Regions from separate parts of the Brachybacterium hainanense genome, predicted to be linked through region 1. Evidence: riboswitches for the same ligand, from Rfam matches in the RefSeq annotation. Region 1 holds a riboswitch; the other holds the start of a gene.
The links. A riboswitch is a leader RNA that binds a small molecule or an ion and turns the genes downstream of it on or off. The one in region 1 is predicted to bind FMN.
Positions count from the first base shown of each region.

Region 2: it holds a riboswitch for FMN, as region 1 does, so the genes downstream of both, pnuC (nicotinamide riboside transporter PnuC) here and ribD (bifunctional diaminohydroxyphosphoribosylaminopyrimidine deaminase/5-amino-6-(5-phosphoribosylamino)uracil reductase RibD) in region 1, are expected to answer to the same signal.

Region 1 is NZ_JBHLSV010000017.1:17,777-24,159, reverse strand. It holds gene ACFFF6_RS13440 (riboflavin synthase) at 1-473, opposite strand, end outside; gene ribD (bifunctional diaminohydroxyphosphoribosylaminopyrimidine deaminase/5-amino-6-(5-phosphoribosylamino)uracil reductase RibD) at 525-1,592, opposite strand; FMN riboswitch at 1,719-1,852, opposite strand; gene ACFFF6_RS13430 (DciA family protein) at 1,946-2,770, opposite strand; gene recF (DNA replication/repair protein RecF) at 2,764-4,056, opposite strand; gene dnaN (DNA polymerase III subunit beta) at 4,074-5,198, opposite strand; gene dnaA (chromosomal replication initiator protein DnaA) at 5,695-6,383, opposite strand, start outside.
Region 2 is NZ_JBHLSV010000010.1:96,535-102,917, reverse strand. It holds gene ACFFF6_RS10045 (WYL domain-containing transcriptional regulator) at 1-184, opposite strand, end outside; gene ACFFF6_RS10040 (DUF3866 family protein) at 335-1,429, shown strand; gene ACFFF6_RS10035 (PH domain-containing protein) at 1,475-1,951, opposite strand; gene hisG (ATP phosphoribosyltransferase) at 1,957-2,814, opposite strand; gene ACFFF6_RS10025 (phosphoribosyl-ATP diphosphatase) at 2,901-3,164, opposite strand; gene pnuC (nicotinamide riboside transporter PnuC) at 3,282-3,986, opposite strand; FMN riboswitch at 4,082-4,200, opposite strand; gene rpe (ribulose-phosphate 3-epimerase) at 4,289-4,966, opposite strand; gene ACFFF6_RS10010 (RsmB/NOP family class I SAM-dependent RNA methyltransferase) at 4,997-6,383, opposite strand, start outside.

The sequences.
Region 1 (6,383 bases):
CTCACCCCGTCCACCGCGATCGAGCCGCGGTCCACGACGTAGCGGCCGGTCCCGGCGGGGAGGGTCACGCGCAGGAGGTGCCCTCCCTCGCCGTCGCCGCGGGAGAGCACGGTGCCGACCCCGTCGACATGGCCCTGCACGATGTGCCCGCCCAGGCGGTCGTCGGCCCGCAGGGAGCGCTCGAGGTTGACGCGGTCGCCGGGGGCGAGGGTCCCGAGGGTCGTGGCGGCGAGGGTGGTCGCGATGACGTCCGCGGTCCAGACCTCGCCGTCGTGCCCGGCCACGGTGAGGCAGCAGCCGTTCACGGCGATCGAGTCGCCCAGGTGCACGTCCGCCAGGACGTGGGGGGCGCGGATCCGCAGGCGCGCGCTCGGGGCGGCGCCGGGCTCGGCCCCCGCGCCGGGGACGGGCTGGGTCGCCGGGCGGTCGACGGCGACGACGGTGCCCAGCTCTTCGATGATTCCGGTGAACATCCGGTCCTTCTTCCTGGTCGGGATTCGGTGGTGAGGGGAGGGCGGGGCAGCTCAGCGCGGCGGGGACCCGGCGCCCGGCAGCGGGCGGAACCGCAGCTGGGCGTCGGACTGCCCGCCGGGGCTGCGGAGCATCGCGACGCCCTCGAGCTCGAGCTCGAGCGCCTCGTCGATGCCGGTGATGCCCAGGTCCGCGACGGTTGCGGGGCCGGCGCCCAGGAGCTTGGGGGCGAGGTGGAGGATCAGCTCGTCCACGAGTCCCTCCCGCAGGAAGGCGGCGAGCAGGGTCGGTCCGCCCTCGAGCAGCACATGGCGCAGGCCGTGGTCGAAGAGCTCGGCGAGCGCGGCCCGCGGGTCCCGGGTGGCGAGCACCCTCGCGGGCCCGGCGCCGCGGATCTCCGGGAGCGGCGGGACGGGCCGGAGCCCCATGACGGCCCGGACCGGCTGGCGCGCGGCGAGGCGCCCGTCCTGGTCGCGGGCGGTGAGGCTCGGGGAGTCGACGAGCGCGGTCCCGGTGCCGACGATCACCACGTCGGCCTCCTCGCGCAGGCGGTGGACCTCGGCGCGGGCGGCGGGACCGGTGATCCACCGGCTGCTGCCGTCCGCGGCGGCGGCCCGGCCGTCGAGGGTCGCGGCGACCTTGGCGGTGACCAGCGGCCGTCCCGCCCGCAGGCCGTGCTCCCAGGCGCGGTTCAGCTCCGCGGCGCGGCCGGCCAGGTCTGGGGGGACGTCGAGGCCGACGTCGATCCCGGCGTCCCGCAGGCGTGCGGCGCCGCCCGCGGCGACGGGGTTGGGGTCGCGGCGGGCGATCACCACCCGGGCGATGCCCGCGGCGATCAGGGCCTGGGTGCAGGGACCGGTGCGTCCGGTGTGGGTGCAGGGTTCGAGGGTGACCACGGCGGTCGCGCCGGTGACGTCGCGGCCGGTCCGGGCGGCGCGGGCGAGGGCATCGGCCTCGGCGTGCGGGGTGCCGGCGCCGCGGTGGAGTCCCTCGGCGAGGATGCGGCCGCCCGCGTCCAGCAGCACGCAGCCGACCCGGGGATTCGGGCCGAGCGGCACTGTGGGATCCGCGGCGATGTCCAGGGCGCGCGCGAGGGCGGCGCTCTCCTGCAGGTCCTGCATCCCGGTCCTCCTCCGGTCCGCGCTCGCGGGCGCAGGCAGGAAGGGTTCGCAGATGCACGTCCGTGGGGTCGGCTCATGCGGCGGCGCCCGGACGGCGCGCGGCATGAGCCGTCCCGCAGGACGTGCTCGCGTGCTCTTCCCATCCGGACTCTCACCGTCGGTCCAGGAGTTCCACCTGGTCAGCCGATGCCTCACGAGGAGGCATCGGGTCGCGGACTGTCACCGCCGGCTCGGAATTTCACCGACCCCAGTGCACGCGAGCTTCTCAGCTCGTCGGCGCCACCGTAGCACCGCGGCCCGTCCCGTGTCCGCCGACGATGTCCCCGCGTGACGCACGGGACGCCGGCGGCGGATCAGCCGTAGGTGTCCCGCGGCCCGCGCCAGGTGACGGTGCGCCGGCCCTTCTTCCAGGAGCGGGCGGCGGGACCGGTCACCTTCAGCTCGGTGATGACGTGGGCGCCGATGTGGTCCTCGATGGTCGTGATGAGCTGGGAGGAGATCATCCGCAGCTGCGTCGCCCAGGCGGAGGAGTCGGCGCTCACGACGAGGGTCCCCTCGTCCAGGGACACGGGACGGCAGTGCTGGGACACCTGCTCTCCCACGATGTCGTCCCATTCCTCCAGGACGCGCCCCGCGTTCATGCCCTCGTTCCAGCCGAGGTCCCCGAGCACGCGGCGCAGCACCCGCTCGATGCCCTGGGGGTCGCGGGCATCGGGCCGGGCCCCGGAATAGCCGGGCGCCCGCGTGGATCGGTCGCGGAGGTCGCGGGCCTGGGTGGCCCGGGAGATCGGGAACAGGCCCCGGTCCCGGGCTGCCGCGCGGGAGCGGTTCACGGTACGGCGGGCGAGCTCGAAGGGATCATCGACTCGGGGGAGCTCCGGCGGGTCCACGGGGTCCGGATCGTGATCGGCGTCTTCCTCCGGCTCGGGACGGCGGGGCTCATGCGCATGCGGGTCGATCCGGTGCGGCGCCTCCCGCTCCCGCACGGGGGGCGCGGCCTGCGCGGCGAGCTGCTCCCATCGGCGCGGGGCGGCGTGCTCGCGGCGGACCGGCGCGGGGCGGGGAGCCGGATCGGGCGCCGCAGGGACCTGCTCCGAGGGCCGCTGCGGATCCTCGGCGGCACGGGTCCAGGTCGAGAGGTCGTAGGGGTCCGGGGCGCGCCCGCGGCCGGTCACCACCCCGAGCTCCCGATGCTCCCGGCGCCGATGCCTCCGCTCCCGCCCTCGCGCGGGACGGCGCTGCCGCGGCTCACGTCGACCAGCCGGATCCCTCCGCTGAGGGAGGCCGGGATGTCGGAGTCGTTCGCCGTGGTGATGAGGACCTGTCCGGCGCCGGTGACGATCCGGCCCAGGCGCTCGCGGCGGTGGACGTCGAGCTCGCTGAACACGTCGTCGAGGATCAGGATCGGCTCGCCGTCGCCCAGGTCGCCCTCCTCGAGGCGGAGCAGGTCGTAGGAGCCCAGCCGCAGCGCGAGGGCCAGGGACCAGGACTCCCCATGGCTCGCGTAGCCCTTCGCCGGGAAGTCGTGCAGACGGATCTCGAGGTCGTCGCGATGCGGTCCCACGAGCGAGACCCCGCGCTCGACCTCCTCGTCGCGGCGGTCCTGCGCGAGACGGAGGATCCCGTCGTGGATCTCCTGCAGGCCGGGCAGCTCCCCGGGGCCGGCGCCGATCGCCTCGAGAGCAGCGGAGGTGTAGGCGATGTCCGCGGGCGAGGTGACCTGGCCCCGGTCCTGCGGAGGCAGGTCGAGGGCGGTGTCGGCCCCTTCCTCCGTGGCCACCCGCAGGTAGGAGTAGCCCATGTGCGGGCGCAGCCGGTTCACCAGGTGCAGGCGCGCCCGGGTCAGCTCTGCGCCGAGACGGGCGAGCTGCGCGGTGAACACCTCGAGGGTGGTCTCCGCGGCGTCTGCGGGATCGAGCCCGCCGACGGGCCGTCCCGCGCCGCCGCGCCGCATCTGGCGCATCTGCTTGAGCAGGCCGGAGCGCTGCTTGAGGACCCGGTCGTAGTCGGCCTTCACGCCGGCGAAGCGGGGGGCGATCTCGAACAGCAGCTCGTCCAGGAATCGTCTCCGCCCGTCCGGGTCGGCCTTGACCAGGCCCAGGTCCTCGGGCGCGAACAGGACCGCGCGCACCTCGCCCAGGAGGTCCCGCAGGCGCGGCAGGTTCTGTCCCTGTCGCCGGGCCCGGTTGGCCCGGCCCGGGGTGATCTGCAGGTCGATCTGCAGCTCGCGTCCGGCGCGGAGGAAGCTCGCGCGGACGATCGCGGTCTGGCTGCCCCGATGCACGAGCGCGGCGTCATGGGGGACGCGGTGGCTCGACAGGGTCGCGAGGTACCAGAGGGATTCGACGATGTTCGTCTTGCCCTGTCCGTTGGGGCCGACGAACACGGTGATCCCCGGCTCGAAGGCGAGCTCGAGTCGCGGGTAGGAGCGGAAGTCGGTGAGCTCGAGGGCGGTCAGCTGCACGCAGGACCTCGCCCGGCTCAGATCCGCATGGGCATGATCAGGTACTTGTACGAGCTCTCCGGGGATCCCTCGAGGGACTCCTGGCCGCTCATGACGGAGGGCTTGATCGAGTCGGTGAAGGTCAGGCGCGCGAAATCGGAGCCCAGCGCGCCGAGCCCGTCGAGCAGGAATCCGGAGTTGAAGCCGACCACGAGCTCCTCGCCGTGGAGATCGGCCTCGAGGACCTCGGAGGCCTGGGCGTCGTCCCCGGCGCCGGCCTCGAGGGCGACCTGGCCGTCGCTGAAGGACAGCCGCACCGGGGTGTTCCGCTCCGCCACGAGGGAGACGCGCTTGACGGCATCGATCAGCGGCGCGGTGGCGACCACGGCGGCGATCGGGGAGGAGTCCGGGAACAGGCGCCGCACCGGCGGGTAGTCGCCGTCCACGAGCGTCGAGGTGGTGCGACGGCCCGCGGACTCGAAGCCGATCAGATGCGCCCCGGCCTCCTCGGACAGGGCGATGTCCACGCTCGAGCCGGTCGAGAGGGACCGGGCGACCTCGTGCAGGGTGCGGGCGCGGACCAGGGCCGTCAGCTCGATCCCCGGGTTGGTGGGCTGCCAGGTCAGCTCCCGCAGCGCGAGCCGGTAGCGGTCCGTGGACATGAGGGTCATCTTCTCGCCGGAGATCTCGACGCGGACGCCGGTCAGCAGCGGGAGGGTGTCGTCCTTCGAGGCGGCGACCGTGACCTGGGAGATCGCCTCGGAGAAGACGTCCGCCGCGACGGTCCCGGCGACCGGCGGCATGGCCGGCAGCTGCGGGTACTCCTCGACGGGCAGGGTCGCGAGCGCGAAGTGCGCGCTGCCGCAGCGGACCTGCAGCTTCGTGCCCTCGAGGGCGATCGACACGTCCTTGTTCGGCAGCGCTCGGACGATGTCGGAGAGCATCCGGCCCTGCACGAGCACCTCGCCCGGGGCCTCGACCTCCGCGGCGATCGTGATCTGGGCGCTGACCTCGTAGTCGAACGTCGAGAACTGCAGCTCGCCCGCGGGATCGGCGATGATCCGCACTCCCTGCAGGATCGGCATCGCCGGACGGACCGGGAGGGTGCGGGTGGCCCAGGAGACGGCATCCCCGAGGACACCGCGATCGAGGTGGAACTTCACCGTGGCCACTCCTTCGCAGTGGTTGAGCATCACATCGGGCCCTAGCGTATCCGCAACTTTCCGAGGCCCGCGACGCGCCGGGCGTGTCGAGCCCGTCCCCGGCAGCTCCTCCGGTCGTCCTCGGCCCCTCCCGCGGTCCCGGGGACCGCCGCCGCGCTGCAGATCGCGCCCCGCCTCCTCCACAACCGACGCGCAATCACCAGAGAAACACTCTTCTTCACGGCTGTGCATTCCGGGGACAACCTGCATCCGTGCAGGTCACATACGACAACCGGTCCGTGGACCCGTCGTGGAACGGATCAGAGGGCCTGTGGGCGCTCTGTGCATATCCTCCTCCGCCGCGTGAGAACCGCTCGAAGCGTTGTGCACATCGACTCCTGCGGGGACGCCCTCCGGTCCACAGTGTCCACAGAGTTGTCCACAATTGGGGATCACCTGCGATGTCGTATCCCCAGGGCCTCGGATGTGATCCGCGACCGATCCGGGCCGACCGACGTCAGCGACCCTGGTCGGCGCTCGAGTTCTTGATCCGCGCGGTCAGCTCGGTGACCTGGTTGAAGATCGCACGACGCTCCTTCATGAGCTCCGCGATCTTCTTGTTCGCATGCATGACGGTGGTGTGGTCGCGTCCGCCGAACTCCTTGCCGATCCGCATGAGCGGCATGTCCGTGAGCTCGCGGCACAGATACATGGCGATCTGCCGAGCCGTCACCAGCACCCGGGTGCGGGCGCCGCCGGTGACCTGCTCGACGGTCAGGCCGAAGTAGGCGGCCGTCTGCGCGATGATCGTCGCCGCGGTGATCTCCGCCCCCGAGTCATGGGTGAGGAGATCCTTGAGGACGCTCTCGGCGAGCGAGACGTCCATCGGCTGCCGGGACAGCGAGTGCAGGGCCTGGACCCGGATCAGCGCTCCCTCGAGCTCGCGGATGTTCGTCGAGATCCGGGAGGCGATGTACTCCAGGACGTCGCGCGGCACCTCCTGCGTGCCCTCCATCTCGACCTTCTTGCGGAGGATCGCGATGCGGGTCTCCAGATCCGGCGGCTGGACGTCCGTCATCAGCCCCATCTCGAAGCGGGAGCGCATCCGGTCCTCGAAGCCGCCCAGCTGCTTGGGCGGCAGATCGGAGGTGATGACGATCTGCTTGTTCTCGTTGTGCAGCGTGTTGAAGGTATGGAAGAAGGCTT
Region 2 (6,383 bases), on a different contig from region 1:
GGAGCCCCAGCTCACGGATCGCCGCTTTGTCCCGCTCGAACATCTTCTCCGCTGCCTCATCGGTCGCGGCATCGGCGTACTCGGGGATCGCCGCGAACAGCGTCGCGCGGTCGATCCCGCGACGGGGCCGGGATCCGATCGTCATGATCACGTTGAGCAGTCGTTCGACGTTGCGTGAGGCCACGGATCCCAGCTTAGCCACGGGCCCCCGTTCCGGCGGGACGTTCGCGCACAGCATCCGCACGGGGTCTCCACCATCCCCGGGCACGCAGGCGGATCACGACCCGTCGGCGTGCTCTACGCTCGGAGCATGCTGCGCTGGGAGAGTGGACGCGTGATCGCGCACCGAAGGGGCTGGCCCGGAGTGGCCTCCCTCCAGGTCGAGGTGCTCGGAGCCGACGGTGCGCCGGAGACGGTGCGCGCCCTGGCCTACACCGAGCTCGTCGGCACCCCGGAGATCGGCGAGACCGTCGATCTGAACACGAACGCGCTGCGCCGGGGACTCGGCACGGGAGGGGACGCGATCGTCGTCTCGCGCCGCGATGCGGCGCCGCCCGCCGAGCCGATCCGCGGCCACATGATGAAGATGCGCTACACGCCCGTGCAGACCATGGTCGACGCCCTCGACGACCCGGCGAGCGAGCACTACACGACGCTCACCCATGCCCGGGACCTCGGCGGCATGCCGGTCGTCGTCGCGGACCTGCACTCCTCCCTCGCCCCGATCGTGGCCGGCATCCTGGCCGAGACCCCCTCCGCCCGCATCGTCTACGTCATGACCGACGGCGCCGCGCTCCCCGCCGCCTACTCCCGCGTGCTCGCGACCCTGCGGGAGGAGGGCCTCGTCGCCGCGTCGATCAGCGCCGGCCAGGCCTTCGGCGGAGATCTGGAGGCGGTGACCGTGCACTCCGCCCTGCTGGGGGCCCGCCACGTCCTCGAGGCCGATGTCGCGGTCGTGATCCAGGGCCCCGGGAACCTCGGCACCGGCACCGGGTGGGGCTTCTCCGGGGTGCAGGCCGGCGACGCCCTCAACGCCGCCGGGGTGCTGGGAGGCTCCCCGATCGGGGCGCTGCGGGTCTCCGAGGCCGATGAGCGCGCTCGGCATCGGGGCCTGTCGCATCACAGCGCGACGGCATACGGGCGGACGACCCTCGTGCCCGCTCGCTTCCCTGTCGCCGCCCCGGAGCGTCGGGGGGACTGGGTCTTCCACGCCCAGGTGACGGCGCAGGTCGAGCAGCAGATCCTCTCCCCCGCCGCGGCTCGTGGACTGGCCCACGAGCTGATCGAGGTCAGGACCGACGGGCTGCTCGAGGCGCTGCGCGACCTTCCCCTGCGCCTGTCGACGATGGGCCGCGACCTGGACGAGGACACTGCCGCGTTCCTCTACGCGGCCCTGGCCGGCCGCGCCGCGGCGGGCCTCATCAGCTGAGCCGGAGCCGACGGCGGGCCTCATCGGCTGAACCGGGGCCGGGGCTCAGAGCTGCGGCGGCTCCGAGGGCGGATGCGCCTCCCCGCGGTCGTGGATCAGCTCCACCAGGTGGCGAGCCTGGGCGAGGCCGTGCTCGCCGTCGGAGCGCTGCAGCGCCATCACCGCGAGGGTGTGGCCGTCGGCGAGGTCCAGATGCGCCCACGGATCACCCTTGGGGAAGCTCACGCCGATGATCTCGGCCCACTCGAGCCGGGTGCGGGTCATCAAGTTGCGCACCTCGACCCCCTCCCGCGTCGCGGTCAGATGCACCGAGGCCTCGCGATGGCAGAACCAGAAGATTCCCAGCCCGAACAGCACGAACAGGATCCGGTTGGGCAGGTCGAAGGTCGTGATGAGGATCGCGATGGCGATGCTGGCCCCCAACAGCAGGACGCCCACGCCGTAGCCGACCTTCCGCGCCAGGCGGGGCCGGATCACGATCGGGGCCTCGTCGTCAGGCTCGGACGGCGTCGGCGTGCTCATCGGGATCAGACCCGGCAGGCCTGGATGGCGGTGACGAGGATGGCGCGGGCGCCGACGTCGTACAGGTCGTCGAGAACCTTGTTGACCTGCCTCCGCTCGACCATGGAACGGACCGCGGACCAGGCCCCGTCGTGCAGCGGCGAGACCGTGGGCGCCTGGAAGCCGGGCGTGATCGAGACCGCGGCCTCGAGCTTCTCCTGCGGGATGTCGTAGTCGATGAGCACGAACTCGCGGGCCACCAGGACGCTGCGCAGGCGACGGATCAGCACCTCGAGGGTGTGCTGCGCCGCGGTCTCGAGGGTGAGGCCGGGGCGGGAGAAGAGGACCGCCTGGCTGGTCATGATCGGCTCGCCGAAGGTCTCCAGCCCGGCCTGGCGCAGCGTCGTCCCGGTCTCGACGACATCCGCGATGACCTCGGCGACTCCGAGGCGGATGCTCGACTCGACGGCGCCGTCCAGGTGGACCACCTGGGCGGAGACGCCGCGGGAGACCAGGTAGTCGCCGACGAGGTGCTCGTAGCTGGTGGCGATGCGGGCCCCCTCGAGGGAGGCGAGGTCCCGGGCCTGCCCCGAGGGGGCGGCGAAGCGGAACGTCGAGCGGGCGAAGCCGAGCTCGAGCAGGACGTCCGCAGGGGTGCGGGAGTCGGCCAGCATGTCCTGACCGGTGACGCCCACGTCGACGGTCCCGGAGCCGACGTACACGGCGATGTCCCGGGGGCGCAGGAAGAACAGCTCGACGCCGTTGTCCTCGTCGACGAGCACGAGCTCCTTCTGGTGGCCACGCCGGCGGTAGCCGGCCTCCTGCAGGAGTTCGGCGGCCGGCTCGGACAGGGCGCCCTTGTTGGGCACGGCGATACGCAGCACAGCTGCTCCTTCGGGAGAGGTTCTCGGCCGGACCGGGATGCGGGCGGCCGGCGGATCGGTCGAGCGGTCGCGGAGCGCCGCGCCGCTCAGAGCTTGCGGTAGACGTCCTCGAGAGAGATGCCCCGGGCGACCATCATCACCTGCGTGTGGTAGAGCAGCTGGGAGATCTCCAGAGCGGCGTCGTCGAGGGTCTCGTGCTCGCAGGCCATCCAGACCTCCGCGGCCTCCTCGACGATCTTCTTGCCGATGCCGTGCACTCCCGAGTCCAGCTCGGCGACCGTCCCGGAGCCTTCCGGGCGGGTACGCGCCTTCTCGGTGAGCTCGGCGAACAGCGTCTCGAAATCCTTCACGTCTCCAGCCTAGCGGGCCCCGCACAGAGGCGTCGCATCGGACCGTCCCCTGGGCGGCGCAGATCGCTCCCCCGGACCGTGCTCGGCCGGACCGCGCTCGGCCGGGCCGGGGCCCGGTCAGCCGCGCCGCACCGTGGGGTCCAGATGCGCGGTCTCGACGCTCACCGTGCGGTCCTCGCGGCGCCGCACCCGCCACCACACGAAGAAGCCGGTGAGCGTGAAGACGCCGTAGAACACGTACATGAAGGCGCTCGCGTAGTATCCGGCGCTCAGCAGCAGCGGCACGCCGACGATGTCGACCGCCACCCAGATCAGCCAGAACTCGACCCATCCCTTGGCCATGCCGAAGGTCGCCAGCAGGCTCCCCATGAAGATCCAGGCATCCGACCAGACGGGTTCGTAGGACCCGAGAGCCCGGAACAGCGGGGTCAGCGCGGCCGTGCCGCCGACCAGGGCGGCGATCAGCAGGCCCCGCGTCCCCCAGGACGCCCAGCGCGGCTGCACCGCGGTGCCGTCCTCGCTCTGCGCCTGGCGCCAGCGCACCCAGCCGTAGACGGAGGTCGCGATGAACATGATCTGACGGCCCGCCTGGCCGTACAGGTTCACGGGGTTCGGCGTCCCGAAGACGGTGCCCAGGAACACCGTGAGCAGCAGCAGGTTGCCGAGGATGCCGATGGGCCAGGCCCAGACCTTGCGGCGCATGCCGCCGAGCGCGCTGAGCAGTCCGAAGACGTTGCCGAGGACCTCCCGCCAGAGGATGAACTGGCCGCCGGAGAACTCTATACGAGCATCGAAGAGCCACTGCAATGCATGAAGGATCACGCGATCCGTCCTTTCCGTTCCGAAGCAGCGGCTCCGGGGGAAAAGACACGGATGCATCCGGGCGGGGCGGGACGCCGACACGCACGGATCACCCGCCTGTGCGCCTCTCATCCAGACTCTGACTGTCGGTGCCGGAGTTCCACCGGCTCAGCCGCCGAAGCGGGTCGCGGACTATCACCGCCGGTTCGGACTTCCACCGACCCCGGAGCACATCACGATGTGACAGCGGAACTCTACGCCGCGGATCCCACCCGGCCCAGCTTTTCGTCGCTGGGTGAACAGCCTGTGATCAGCGCCTCGGCTCAGTGCTGATGCGCCGCGGCGAGCTCGCGCAGGGCCTCGATCTCCGCGGCGCAGTCGTTCGCGCGGTAGATGGCCGATCCGGCGACGAACACGTTGGCCCCGGCCTCGGCCGCCTTCTCGATCGTCTCGCGGCTGACGCCGCCGTCGACCTGGATCGAGACCTCGAGGTTCGCCTCGGAGATCGCCCGGCGCGCACGGCGGATCTTCGGGAGCATGCCCTCGAGGAAGCTCTGGCCGCCGAATCCGGGCTCGACGGTCATGATCAGCAGCATGTCGAACTCGCCGATCACGTCGAGCAGCGGCTCGATCGGCGTGGCCGGGCGCAGGGCGACGCCTGCGGCGACGTTCTTGCGACGCAGCTCCCGGGCCAGACGCACGGGTGCTCGCGCGGCCTCGAGGTGGAAGGTCACCGAGTCGGCGCCGACCTCGGCGAACAGCGGAGCCTGGCGGTCCGCGTCCTCGATCATGAGGTGCGCGTCCACGGGAAGGGGGCTGCGCCGGACGATCTGCTCGACCATGTCCGCGCCGAAGGTGAGGTTGGGGACGAAATGGTTGTCCATGACGTCGACGTGCACGGAGTCGGCCGCGGAGATGCGGTCGAGCTCCTCGCCGATCCGCATGAAATCCGCGTTGAGGATGCTGGGGTGGATGAAGTCACGGTCCGTCGAGTACGGCATGGGGGATGTCCTCCCGGGTCGATGGGTCGGTCAGTCCTGCTCGCGCCTGCGCAGGAGGGCGATGAACATGGCGTCGGTCCCGTGGACGTGGGGCCACAGCTGGACCGCGGGCCCCTCTCCGAGCTCCACGTCCCGGGCCTGCGGCAGCAGCCCGGCCCGCACGGCAGGGCGGGCGTCGAGCTGCTCCGCGTCCGTACGGCGGCGCAGCACGTCCTGCACGATCAGCCGCGTCTCCGCGAGATGCGGGGAACAGGTGACGTAGGCGACGACGCCGCCGGGGGCCGCCGCATCGAGCGCGCTGGCGAGCAGGTCGCGCTGGAGGCCGCCCAGCTGGCCGATGTCCGCGGGTCTGCGCCGCCAGCGCGACTCCGGTCTGCGGCGCAGGGCTCCGAGCCCCGAGCAGGGGACGTCGGCGAGGACGCGGGAGAAGGTCCCCGGCATCTCGCCGCCGATGTCCCGGCCATCGGCGGTGCGGGTCGTGACCTCGGCCCCGGCCTCGACGAGCGTGGCCACGGCCCGCTCGACCAGCTGGGTCCGATGCTCCTGGAGCTCGACGGCGAGCAGCTCGGCGTCGTGCTCGAGCGTGAGCCCGGCCAGCAGCGCGGTCTTGCCGCCGGGTCCGGCGCACAGGTCCAGCCAGCGATGGTCCTCGGCGCGGACGAGGTCGTCGGCCCCGAGCGCGAGGGCGAGCGCCATCAGCTGGCTGCCCTCGTCCTGCACGGCGGCGCGGCCCTCCCGGACCGGATCGGTGCCGCCGGGGTCGCCGGAGGGCCAGGAGGCCGCGAAGATCGACAGGTGCCCGGCGCTCGCGCCGTTGTCGATGAGCTCGTCGAGGTCGGTCAGGCCCGGCCGCATGACCAGGGACACCGAGGGGGCGGCGTTCTGGGCCTCCAGGAGCGCGTCGATCTCGGAGCGGTCGCGGCCGTGGGCGGCCAGCGCATCGGACAGGGCGCGCACGATCCAGGCCGGATGGGAGTGCGCGATCGACAGATGGCCGATCTCGTCCTCGGAGCGGTCCGGGGCGACCTTCGCGATCCAGCCCTCCCGATCGTCCTCGCCGATGCGCCGCAGCACCGCGTTGACGAAGCTGCCCGCCCCGGCGCCGGCGACCTGCCGTGCGAGCGCGACCGTCTCGGAGGTCGCGGCGTGCGGGGCGACCGACATGTCCACGAGCTGGTAGGCGCCCAGCCGGAGAACGTCGAGCACATCGCCGTCGACCTGGTCGAGGGGGCGGTCGATGCAGGCGCCGATGATCGCGTCCAGGCGGCCCTGGGCGCGCAGGGTGCCGTAGAACAGCTCGGTCGCGAAGGCGGCGTCGCGGCCGGCGACCCGGCTGCGGCGCAGCAGGCCGGGCAGGACGAGGTTCGCGTAGGCGTCGTCCTCGCGGACGGCGCGCATCGCCTCGAAGGCGACCTGC